Regions from separate parts of the Pediococcus sp. EKM201D genome, predicted to be linked through region 3. Evidence: predicted binding sites of a transcription regulator. Region 3 holds the regulator's gene; each other region holds the start of a gene.

Region 1 (4,300 bases), on a different contig from region 3:
CGGTCAGCATGTAATCCACTAAAAGTGAGCCACCGGCCACCAGACCGGCAGACGTCCCCCAATTTTTACTAGCTACTACATACGCCCCACCACCAGATGGATAAGCCTTAATAATTTGGCGGTATGACACGGTAATCGCGAATAATAGCACTAATACAATCCCAGCAATTGGAATTGAATACCAAGTTGCAGCGGCAGATAAAACAATCAAAACCGACAAAATTTCTTCGGTACCATATGCAATAGATGATAAAGCATCTGAAGATAGCAAGGCGAGGGCTTTGAACTTCGTTAAAGCTTGTCCACTCTCGTCGAGCGTTTTCAGTGGTTTACCAATTAAAATACGCTTCAAATACGAAAACATCTTTTACTCTCCATTTTCAAAAATATGCAAGTGAAATTCTACTCCAAATCTCGCAAAATGACTAGCACAATTTTTAAGATTATAATTCATATACTGATAATAACAGAATTCATCTGAATAAGGTGTAATTTAAACGTAATATTCCTCAGTCCAGTAAAGAAGTTTTTTAACTTCTAAGTTATTCTAATTCATATTCTCCTAGTTGGAAATAAAAAAGAATCCACAATGCTGATCGCATCATGGATTCTTTTAATTTAAATTAGTCTAGTTTAGCGTTGGAGAGCTGAATTTTCGGCAAACCTTCGCATCTTCCTAATTTAAATCGTTAGTTCTAAGAATTAAATTACATCATACCGCCCATACCTGGAGCTGGTGCTGCAGGAGCTGGGTTGTCTTCTGGTAAGTCAGCAACTACTGCTTCAGTAGTTAACAATAATGCTGATACACTAGCAGCATTTTGAAGTGCTGAACGTGTAACCTTTGTAGGATCAACGATTCCGGCTTCAACCATGTCGACCCATTCGTCGTTAGCGGCGTTGTATCCAACACCTGGCTTTTGACCCTTAAGTTTTGTAACGATTACTGAACCTTCTTCGCCGGCATTTTCAGCAATTTGACGAACTGGTTCTTCAAGCGCACGACGTACAATGTTAACACCTGTAGCTTCATCGCCTTCAGCTTCGACGTCTTCAAGGTCTGAAATAACGTTAGCAAGTGCTGTACCACCACCAGGAACAAAACCTTCTTCAACGGCAGCTCTAGTAGCGTTTAAAGCATCTTCGATACGGTATTTCTTTTCTTTAAGTTCTGTTTCAGTAGCAGCACCAACACGGATTACTGCAACACCACCAGATAACTTAGCAAGACGTTCTTGAAGTTTTTCCTTGTCGAAGTCAGAAGTTGTTTCACTGATTTGTTGTTTGATAATTCCCACACGTTCAGCGATTTGTTCTTGGCTTCCGGCACCTTCAACGATGGTTGTATCATCTTTAGTAACTGTAACCTTGTTAGATTGACCAAGTTGTTCGATAGTAACGTCCTTCAAGTTCAAACCAAGGTCATCTGTAATTACAGTACCACCAGTTAGGATAGCAATGTCTTCCAATTGTTCCTTACGACGATCACCAAAGCCAGGAGCCTTAACCGCAACTACGTTGAAGGTTCCACGCATCTTATTCAAAACAAGTGTTGGTAGTGCTTCACCTGTAATGTCGTCCGCAATAATCAACAATGAGCGGCTTTGTTCAACTACTGATTGAAGAACTGGAAGAATATCTTGGATATTACCGATCTTCTTATCAGTGATTAAGATGTATGGATTATCAAGGTTAGCTTCCATCTTGTCGTTGTCAGTTACCATGTATTGTGACATGTATCCACGGTCAAATTGCATACCTTCCACAACATCCAATGTTGTGTCAACTCCACGAGATTCTTCAATGGTGATAACCCCATCGTTACCAACTTTTTCCATAGCGTTAGCAATCAACTTGCCAACTTCTGGGTTAGCAGAAGAAATTGAAGCGATTTGAGCAATATCATCTTTAGTCTTTACTTCATGTGACATCTTGTGGAGAGCTTCAACTGCTTTACTTGTTGCTTTTTCAATACCGCGACGGATACCAACAGGGTTAGCACCAGCAGTAACGTTCTTCATTCCTTCATTGACGATTGCTTGAGTAAGAACCGTAGCGGTAGTTGTACCATCACCAGCAATGTCGTTGGTCTTTGAAGCAACTTCTGAAACTAATTTAGCACCCATATTTTCAAAATGATCTTCAAGTTCGATTGCCTTAGCAATTGTCACACCATCATTAGTAATTGTAGGTGAACCGTATGATTGTTCCAAGACCACATTACGGCCTTTAGGTCCGATTGTTGACTTAACGGTGTCAGCTAACTTATCTACACCCTTAAGCATTTTTGTACGTGCATCTTCTGAAAATTTAATTTCTTTAGCCATTATCAACACTCCTAAATTAAAAATTAATTATTCAACTACTGCAACTAAGTCCTTTTCATGGACAACTAAGTATTTTTTATCTTCGTATGAAACTTCAGTACCAGCATATTTGTCATATACTACTGTATCGCCAACTTTGACGTTCATTGGTACTGTTTGACCATTGTCTAAAACTGTACCGTTACCGACAGCGATAATCTTTCCAGTTTGGGACTTTTCTTTAGCATTGCTTGCAAGTACGATGCCTCCGACAGTTTGTTCTTCTTCATCTTTAGCTTCTAAAATAACGCGATCTCCTAAAGGTTTTAACACGTGAATCCCTCCAAATATAATTTACTGATAAGATTTGTTTAGCACTCGTCATCTCTAAGTGCTAACTACAATGATAACTATATCATGATTTTTTTAGATTGCAAGTATTTTTGACCTTTATTAACCAATCAAATTTAGCAATACTTTAAATATGCTATACTAGCAGGAATAAAGGAGGGTTGAGATGAAAATTTCTAAGAGTTCAATTTTAACTTTAATTACGTATTTAATAATTTTCCTTCTACCTAGCATTTTAAACGTGTTTATTAATCTGGGGGCTGGGTTTATCTGGGTTGAAACTGTCGACTACTTGGTTGGCGCACTGCTACTAATCTTTATTAGTAGTAAAACCAACGAAATCAACCATATCGAATCTAATCGTAAATCTTTTCTATATGCTATTGCTTGGGGAATCATTGGAACAGCCTTAGTAATTTTGCTGCAATTTGTGATTAGCTATATTACGATCATTTTTGGAAGTAATCCTACTTCTCAAAACACCGCAACCTTGGTGACTTTGGCTAAAACCAATCCATTTTTCATTTTAGCGATCACCGTGGGAGCTCCAATCATGGAAGAGTTGGTTTTTAGAAAAGTTTTATTTGGTAACCTCAGTGCAATGTTTGGATCTGATTCCACGCTGGGATTCACCGTCATGGCCATCATTTCTAGTCTAGCATTTGCATTTATGCACAACGATAGTCACATCTTTCTATATGCGGCCATTGGTTTGCTATTCTGTTGGTTGTACAAAAAGACCGGACGTATTCAAACTTCGATGATTGCTCATATTTTAATGAATTCGGTCGTTATTTTACCGTTAGTAATTAAATAACAAAAAGAATCATTTTAGTTTCACTAAGTATTAGTGGCTAAAAATGATTCTTTTTAATTTGTTATTTTGGACTGTCGAACTAGTTGTGGAAAATTGTAACAGCTGGCTAAGCCGTTGCGGGGGTATAAGTCTATATTTGATGATTTTGATTTAACGTGTTTAGTTTCATTTTTGTAATTTTACACCTCCTTCCAATACTTTTAAACGTTTACAACACCATTTTTATAGTGTTTAACCTCCTTTAAGGTAATGTCCATATATGTTAGAATCAAGGCAGGATTATTGTGATTTACAAATAATTATGGGGGAGTGTTTTATTATGAAAAAAATTGCTTCAATTGCACTTTTAGCATTGGTTCCACTGACGCTTGCTAGCTGCGGATCTGGAAACCAAAAACCAGATTCTCAGTCTTCAAATGCTACTTCTAAAACAGAAAAGGTTAGCAAAAAGGCTAGCTCAAAAACTAGTTCTAAGAAAGATAAAGAAGCTTCATCATCTTCAAAAGCAAGTTCTAATAGTTCATCTTCAACTAAGGATGATCAAACTTCATCAAGCGTTGCTAGCGCAAGTAGTTCTACTTCCAAAGCTTCCAATAGTGCTATTAGTTCCTCTAGTAAGTCTGAAAATAACCATAATAGCTCAAATAAAACGAGTTCTAATAACCTAAGTCGTGCAGATTTAACTGCCGCTGAACAACAAAATAATCATCAACCGTTAGCTGATGAAACTATCCAAACTTCTGAGGCGGCCATCAATCTAGTTAAAGCCAAATATGGCGATAAGGGTTGGAAAGTAGCTTATAGTTCCGTTGGTAAATCCTCCCCT
Region 2 (4,300 bases), on a different contig from region 3:
CATACTTAGCCAACTTATCAGCAATCATAGCAGCAGCTGGGATTTCCATCATCATACCGACTTGGATTTCACCAACTTCTTGTCCAGCATCGACCATCTTTTGGCGTTCGTCATCATAGATAGCACGGGCCTTCTTAAATTCGGCTACTGTAGCAATCATTGGGAACATAATTGCTAGCTTACCGAATGCTGAAGCACGGAGCAAAGCACGAAGTTGTGTACGGAATAAATCTGTACGATCCAAACTAATTCGGATTGCACGGTAACCCAAGAATGGGTTCATTTCTTCTGGAAGTGGTAAGTAAGGAAGTTCCTTGTCTCCACCGATATCCATCGTACGAACAACAACTTGCTTGCCGTTCATGCCTTCAACAACCTTCTTATAAGCTTCGAATTGTTCATCTTCTGATGGTAACTCGGAAGCATTCATGTATAAGAATTCAGAACGGAACAAACCAACGGCTTCACCACCATTGTCAAGAACACCTTGTAAATCATCCGGTGTACCGATGTTAGCAGCTAAGTCAAAATGAACGCCGTCTTTTGAAACGGTCTTTTCATTCTTAAGTTTTTCCCATTCAGCTTTTTGAGCCTTAAATTCTTCACCCTTTTGTTGATAAGCTTTGATTTCGTCATCAGTAGGTGCAATAATTGCATCCCCTGTAAGTCCATCAACAATCATCATTTCGCCTTGTTTTACGCTAGTAGTAGCCTTTTCAGAACCAACAACTGCTGGAATTTCAAGGGTACGAGACATGATTGCAGAATGTGATGTACGACCACCAATATCTGTAATAAAGCCTTTAACGTAACGACGATCCAATTGAGCTGTATCACTTGGAGTCAAGTCGTGCGCAACAATAACGACTTCTGAATCAATCAAAGCGGGGTTAGGAAGTTCCACACCCAACAAGTGACTCATCAAACGTTTAGTAACGTCACGAATATCTGCGGCACGTTCTTGCATATAAGCATTATCAGTCATTGCTTCAAACATTGAAATAAAGTTATCCGTAACTTCTTTAGTAGCTTCTTCTGCATTAATTGTGTCGTTTTTAATTTTGTCTTCAATATTACCAATCAATTCTGGATCAGAAAGAATGGTTAAATGAGCTTCGAAAACTTCTGCCTCTTCAGCACCAAGGTTTTCTGCAGCCTTAGCTTTGATGAGTGAAAGTTCTTCTTTAGACTTTTCCAAAGCATCGTGAAGGCGTTTGATTTCTGCATCAACGTCAGTAATGTTTTTCTTTTCAAAAGAAAGATCTGGATCCACCATCAAATATGCTTTAGCAATGGCAATCCCATCACTGGCCGCAATACCTTTTAATGTGCCAGCCATTAGTCAGATAGTCCTTCCTTTTTCATTGTATCTTCAAGTGCTGCGATTGCGTCTGCTTCGTCATCACCATCAGCTGAGATAGTAACGTCTGCGCCTTGGCCAACACCAAGTGACATAACACCCATGATTGACTTCAAGTTAACTGATTTGTCTTTGTAAGTTAATTGAATGTCTGAGTTGAACTTGCTAGCTGATTGTACCAACAATGTTGCTGGACGTGCATGAATACCTGTTTCTGCAATTACATGAAAGTCGCGTTTTTCCATAATAAAATATCTCCTTTTGATTACACATATATTTTTGACCCAAATAAGTAGTGAACGTACACTAATTATTTATAAGCCTTTGATAAGAATAATATCAATTTATTAGTTGCAAAGCAAGCCCTTACATAAAACTTAAATAAATCCGCTATTTATCTTTGATACGTTCAAAGTGATAAACAACAATCCCGCCACGGTCTGCTTTTCCAATTACTTGCTTTCTTTCAGGAAATTCCATAAAACGTGGCTGGAAATCTTGGAACTCCTCTGCAGTAATCTTTAGCTCTTTGATTGAACCATCCTTTAAATCATTCAAAAGCTGTAAATAATCTCGCATGTTGTCACCTCACTTCGGTCTATTTATTCTATACCATTAAGTACTTTGTTATCAACAATAATATTACCTGATTATCCATCTTTTTTTCAAATCAAACTACTTGCACTCTGAAATAGAGTGTGTATAATTTAGGTATGGTCAATATTGGTCAAACATTATTTGACTAATTATCGTTTCATATTTTTGAAAGAAGGGAGACAGCAGATGCTTTGTCAAAACTGTCAAAAGAACGAAGCAAGCATTCACCTCTATACGAACGTGAATGGTCAACGTACAGAAGTTAATCTGTGTCAGAATTGCTATCAACTTTTAAAAAATCAACGAAATAATAACATTAATAGAAACGGAGGTGCTCGTATGGCACAAGATCCATTTGGATTTGGAAACTTAGATGATATCTTCCGTGCGATGCAAGGCGGTAACATGGGACAACCCGAAAACCTCTATGGACAACAAGTTCCCCCTACTCAACCAGGTGGTGGAAATGGTTCAGGTGGTAATCCTAACAACCGTGGCAACGGCGGATCACTTTTAAGTCAGTATGGCTTGAACCTAACTGATTTAGCTAAACAAGGTAAGATTGATCCCGTAATCGGTCGTGACAGCGAAATTGAACGGGTCATCGAAATTCTAAATCGTCGTACTAAAAATAACCCAGTTTTAATTGGTGAAGCTGGGGTTGGTAAAACTGCTGTCGTAGAAGGATTGGCTCAGCGGATTGTGGAAGGTTCTGTTCCTCAAAAGCTAGTTAATAAACAAATCGTGCGTTTGGACGTAGTTTCTCTAGTTCAAGGTACTGGAATTCGTGGTCAATTCGAACAACGTATGCAACAACTAATGAAAGAAGTTCAAGCTAACAAAGACATGGTCGTCTTCATCGATGAAATCCATGAAATTGTTGGAGCTGGTAATGCTGAAGGCGGCATGGATGCTGGTAACGTTCTTAAACCAGCCCTTGCCCGAGGCGACTTCCAATTAGTCGGTGCTACAACGCTTAAAGAATTCCGAGACATTGAAAAGGATGCGGCCCTTGCCCGTCGTTTACAACCAGTGCAAGTCGATGAACCTAGTGAAGAAGAAGCTATTAAGATTCTAAAAGGAATTCAAAAGAAATACGAAGATTATCATCATGTTCACTACACGGATGATGCAATCGAAGCAGCCGTAAAATTATCAAAACGCTACATTCAAGATCGCTTCCTTCCTGATAAGGCCATCGACCTCCTTGATGAAGCTGGTTCTAAGAAGAATCTAACGATTAACATCGCTGATCCAGAAACCATTCAAAAGAAGATTGATGAAGCGGAAGCTCAAAAGAAAGCTGCCCTTCAATCAGAAGATTACGAAAAAGCAGCTTACTACCGTGATCAAGTTTCTAAGCTTGAAAAGAACAAAGATGGTGCAACAAGTAGCGAAGAACAACCAACGGTCACTGAAGAAGATATGGAAAAGATTATCGAAACTAAGACTGACATTCCAGTTGGTGACTTGCAAAAGCAGGAACAAGAACAACTTCAAAATCTTTCAGAAAACTTGAAAGATCACGTCATTGGACAAGATGAAGCTGTCGATAAGATTTCTCGGGCCATTCGTCGTAACCGGATTGGTTTAAACGGAACTGGTCGTCCGATTGGTTCCTTCCTCTTCGTCGGTCCTACCGGAGTTGGTAAGACTGAGTTAGCTAAGCAACTTGCGCAACAATTGTTTGGTTCTAAGGATTCCATGATTCGCTTTGATATGAGTGAGTACATGGAGCCTCATTCAATATCAAAACTAATCGGTTCGCCTCCAGGGTACGTTGGTTACGAAGAAGCGGGTCAATTAACTGAACAAGTTCGTCGTCATCCATACAGCTTAGTTCTCCTAGATGAAGTGGAAAAAGCTCACCCAGATGTCATGCATATGTTCTTGCAAATCTTGGATGATGGTCGTCTAACTGATTCACAAGGTCGGACAGTAAGCTTCAAAGATACCATCATTATCATGACTTCTAATGCCGGAACTGGTGACGTACAAGCTGATGTTGGTTTTGGAGCAGCTGCTCAAGGTAAGACCCACTCCGTCCTTGACAAACTGGGAAATTACTTCAAGCCTGAATTCTTGAACCGTTTTGACGACATTGTTGAGTTCCAAGCCTTAACTAAGGAAAACTTAATGCAAATTGTCGACTTAATGATTGCAGACGTTAATAGCATGTTGGCAACTCAAGGACTACACGTTGATGTAACCAAACCAGTTGAAGAACGCTTAGTTGATTTAGGCTACAATCCTAAGATGGGTGCTCGTCCATTGCGTCGGGTAATTCAAGAACAAATTGAAGATCGCATCGCGGACTTCTATCTTGACCATCCAGCAGAAAAG
Region 3 (4,300 bases):
TGGGAATATTCAGGCGTTATATCAGTATGATACAAATCGTCAAAACTATATTCCTAAAAAAATGTTGTTGGTGAGATAGAAAATGCAAATAGTAAGAATACATCATCCATATTCAAAAAAAATAATTCCAGCAGAACCTGTAGCACTAGCTTTAGGTTTCTTTGACGGTGTTCATCGTGGACACCAAGCAGTTATTAAGCAAGCTTGCCAAAAGGCCCGAGAACAGCATTTAAAGGTGGCAGCAATGACGTTTAACCATCATGCGTCGGTAGTATTTGAACAGGATCGTAACTTTAGCCCGTTAAGCTACCTAACTTCAGTAGAACGAAAAGCAGAGTTAATGCGCGAATTAGGCGTTGATATACTTTACGTTGTTGATTTCACTTCTGCATTTGGTAGTTTAAGTCCCGAAGATTTTGTTCAACAATATATGGTGGACTTAAATGCCAAAGTGGTAGTTGCAGGTTTTGATTATACATTTGGACCTGCTGAACTAGCGAACATGGATACTTTACCAGCACTAGCTCAGGGACGATTTGAGGTCATTAAAGTGTCTAAAATCATTTTAAAGAATGATAAGATCGGATCTGATAAGATTCGTGAGATGGTATCGTTAGGAAATATTGATGATGCTAATGCCTATCTAGGTTACGCTTTTCAAACGAGTGGCGTGGTGGTTCATGGAGAAGCACGTGGAAGAGAACTCGGTTTTCCAACTGCTAATATAGTTTCTAATGAAAATCAAATTACACCTGGGATCGGAATCTATGTTGTTGAAATCAAAGTAGGCGGCCAATGGTATAAGGGAATGGCATCCGTTGGCAAAAATGTAGTCTTCGGGGAAGGTCGTCCGGTTACTACTGAAATTAATATTTTAGATTTTAAAGAAGCTATCTACGGAGAGACTGTTAAAGTTAAATGGTACCATCGCTTACGAGGTGAAATTAAATTTGATTCGGTTGATGCTTTAATCGAACAACTGCATCAAGATGAAGCTGATACAAGGGAATTTTTTAACAAGTTATAAAGATGTCTGACCAAATTTGACTATAGTTGACATTTCTACAAACCTCTGGTATCTTATTAAGTGTTCTTAGCACTCCAACTTTCTAAGTGCTAAAAGAGGTGATTTTCATGTTAACAGATCGTGAGTTGTTAATTTTAGAGGAGATTGTCCGAGAGTATACTGAGAATGGTCAGCCAATCGGATCAAAAACGTTGATGAATAATCTTCCAGTAAAAGTGAGTTCGGCAACGATTAGAAATGATATGGCTAAGCTAGAAGAGATGGGTCTGATTGAAAAGATGCATTCATCTTCTGGAAGAATTCCATCTTTGATGGGATATCGGTATTACGTAGATCATTTGTTAAGCCCCAAGAAGTTAAATCAAAGTGAGGCTCAACAGATTCAAAAGGGTCTGGGGATGCATTTTAGAGAAGTAGATGACATTGTTCGAACTTCGGCTGAAATGTTATCAAATTTAACGCATTATACAGCGTTAACGTTAAAACCTGACCAAAAAGATGCGACTTTAGATGGTTTTCGAATGGTTCCACTTGGTGGGAATCAAGTGATGTTGATTTTGGTTTCTAGTAATGGCGACGTTACTAGTCAGCAATTTTCGATCCCCCGCGGAATGAATAGTGAGACTGTCGAACGCGTCTTGAGAATTATGAATGATCGCTTGATTGGCGAAACGCTTGATCAAGTTTATTATCACCTGAAAACAGATATTCCTAAAATTGTTGAGCATTATCTGCATAGTAACGACGGAATTATTGATATTTTCGAAAATGTAGTTGCGCAGTCTTCACAGGACCGTTACTTCATTGGAGGGAAGTTGAATATCCTTAATTTCTCCAAGAATGTAGATGTTAGTTCAATTAGAGGGCTTTTGACTCTATTTAATGAGAATGATCAACTTGATGGATTACTTGGAAATAATCAGAGTGACTTAGATGTAAAGATTGGCGATGAATTAAGCAATGCTTTACTAAAGGATTTTAGCTTAATCACTGCTACTTATGATGTTGGTAGTCGAGGCAAGGGATTAATTGCCATTCTCGGTCCAACTAGTATGCAGTATTCGAAAACATTAGGCTTACTTGATACATTTAGAGATCAGTTGTCTAATCGAATGCTCGAATATTATAAGCACCTTGATGATAGTTAGGAGGATTGAATTGGCAAAAGAGAAAAAAGAAGAAGTCAAAGAAGAAGAAGTTTCTGAAGCTACTTCAACAGAAGGGTCAACAGATGTTGAATCAACTAATAATGATGATTTAACTACAGAAACTCAAGCAACAACGGCTTTAGATGACATTAAAAAGGTGGAAGCTGAACGCGATGAACTTTCAGACAAGTATATTCGTGCTCAAGCTGAAATTGTTAATATGCGTCGCCGAAACGAAAAAGAACAGGCATCATTAATCAAGTATGATGGTCAAAAACTTGCAAAAGCAATTTTGCCAGCACTTGATAATCTTGAACGCGCTCTAGCAGTTGAGTCTGCTTCGGAACAACTCTTAAAAGGGGTCAAGATGGTTCAAACCGATTTGTTAAAAGCTTTGAAGGAAAATCACGTTGCTGAAATTGAAGCTGAAGGACAAGCTTTTGATCCTAATATGCATCAAGCCGTTCAGACGGTGCCAGCTGATGATGACCATCCAGCCGATACAGTTGTTCAAGTATTACAAAAAGGATATATTTTAAAAGATCGAGTGTTACGACCAGCAATGGTAATCGTAGCTCAATAAAAAAGAGGAAGAGGGATTTTAAACAATGGCAAGTAATAAAATTATTGGTATTGATTTAGGTACTACAAACTCTGCAGTTGCTGTCATGGACGGTGACAAACCAAAAATTATCACAAACCCTGAAGGAGCACGTACAACTCCATCAGTTGTTGCTTTTAAGAATGGTGAAACTCAAGTTGGGGAAGTTGCTAAGCGTCAAGCAATCACTAACCCTGATACAATTGCTTCAATCAAACGTCACATCGGTGAAGCTGGCTATAAAGTAACCGTTGATGGCAAGTCTTATACACCACAAGAAGTTTCAGCAATGATTTTAAGTTATATCAAGAAATTTGCTGAAGATTACCTTGGTGAAGAAGTAGATAAAGCTGTTATCACAGTACCTGCTTACTTTGATGATTCACAACGTCAAGCTACAAAGGACGCTGGTAAGATTGCTGGCTTGGATGTTAAACGTATTATCAACGAACCTACAGCATCTTCATTAGCTTACGGACTAGATCAAAACGGTAAGGATGAAAAGATTCTCGTTTATGATTTAGGTGGTGGTACTTTTGATGTTTCCGTTCTTGAATTAGGGGATGGCGTATTCCAAGTTCTTTCAACAAACGGTGATACACACCTTGGTGGTGACGACTTTGATCAAAAGATCATCGACTGGTTAGTTGATGAATTCAAGAAAGACAATGGCGTAGACTTATCACAAGATAAGATGGCTCTTCAACGTTTGAAGGACGCCGCTGAAAAAGCTAAGAAGGACCTTTCAGGTGTTAGCGAAGCTCAAATCAGTCTACCATTTATTTCAGCTGGCGAAGCCGGACCATTACATCTTGAAAAGACTTTGACACGTGCGCAATTTGATCAATTAACTGCTGACCTAGTGGAACGTACTAAGGCTCCAGTTGAAAATGCGCTTAAAGATGCTGGACTTTCAGCTTCTGAAATTGACGAAGTCATCTTAAATGGTGGTTCAACACGTATTCCTGCCGTTCAAGAAGCCGTTAAGAACTGGACAGGTAAGGAACCTAACCACTCAATCAACCCTGATGAAGCCGTAGCTTTAGGTGCTGCTGTTCAAGGTGGTGTGCTTACTGGTGATGTTAAGGACGTTGTTTTACTTGACGTTACTCCACTCTCACTTGGTATTGAAACAATGGGTGGTGTATTCACTAAGTTAATCGATCGTAATACAACAATCCCAACAAGTAAGTCACAAGTATTCTCAACAGCTGCTGACAACCAACCAGCTGTAGATATCCATGTACTTCAAGGTGAACGTCCAATGGCTGCTGATAACAAGACACTTGGTCGTTTCCAACTTACTGATATTCCAGCTGCTCCTCGTGGAATTCCACAAATCGAAGTTAAGTTTGATATTGATAAGAATGGTATCGTAAACGTTTCTGCAACTGATAAGGGTACTGGTAAGGAACAAAAGATTACAATCAAGAGTTCATCGGGTCTAAGTGATGAAGAAATTGATCGCATGATGAAGGAAGCTAAAGAAAACGAAGAAGCCGACAAGAAACGTAAAGAAGAAGT

What was found. The regulator HrcA, encoded in region 3, represses chaperone genes, less so after heat shock. The targets are predictions, from matches to a motif close to TTAGCACTCNNNNNNNNNGAGTGCTAA.
Region 1: the regulator HrcA is predicted to act here: its motif matches at 2,678-2,704, upstream of groES (co-chaperone GroES).
Region 2: the regulator HrcA is predicted to act here: its motif matches at 2,039-2,065, upstream of HFC68_RS08170 (ATP-dependent Clp protease ATP-binding subunit).

Annotation. Positions count from the first base shown of each region.
Region 1 is NZ_JAALFK010000004.1:70,290-74,589, forward strand. Features, by position in the region: gene HFC68_RS06805 (APC family permease) at 1-364, opposite strand, end outside; gene groL (chaperonin GroEL) at 708-2,327, opposite strand; gene groES (co-chaperone GroES) at 2,355-2,639, opposite strand; gene HFC68_RS06820 (CPBP family intramembrane glutamic endopeptidase) at 2,824-3,474, shown strand; gene HFC68_RS06825 (hypothetical protein) at 3,794-4,300, shown strand, end outside.
Region 2 is NZ_JAALFK010000006.1:4,992-9,291, forward strand. Features, by position in the region: gene ptsP (phosphoenolpyruvate--protein phosphotransferase) at 1-1,339, opposite strand, end outside; gene HFC68_RS08160 (phosphocarrier protein HPr) at 1,339-1,605, opposite strand; gene HFC68_RS08165 (hypothetical protein) at 1,751-1,939, opposite strand; gene HFC68_RS08170 (ATP-dependent Clp protease ATP-binding subunit) at 2,144-4,300, shown strand, end outside.
Region 3 is NZ_JAALFK010000001.1:271,231-275,530, reverse strand. Features, by position in the region: gene truB (tRNA pseudouridine(55) synthase TruB) at 1-79, shown strand, start outside; gene ribF (riboflavin biosynthesis protein RibF) at 83-1,027, shown strand; gene hrcA (heat-inducible transcriptional repressor HrcA) at 1,135-2,175, shown strand; gene grpE (nucleotide exchange factor GrpE) at 2,186-2,758, shown strand; gene dnaK (molecular chaperone DnaK) at 2,784-4,300, shown strand, end outside.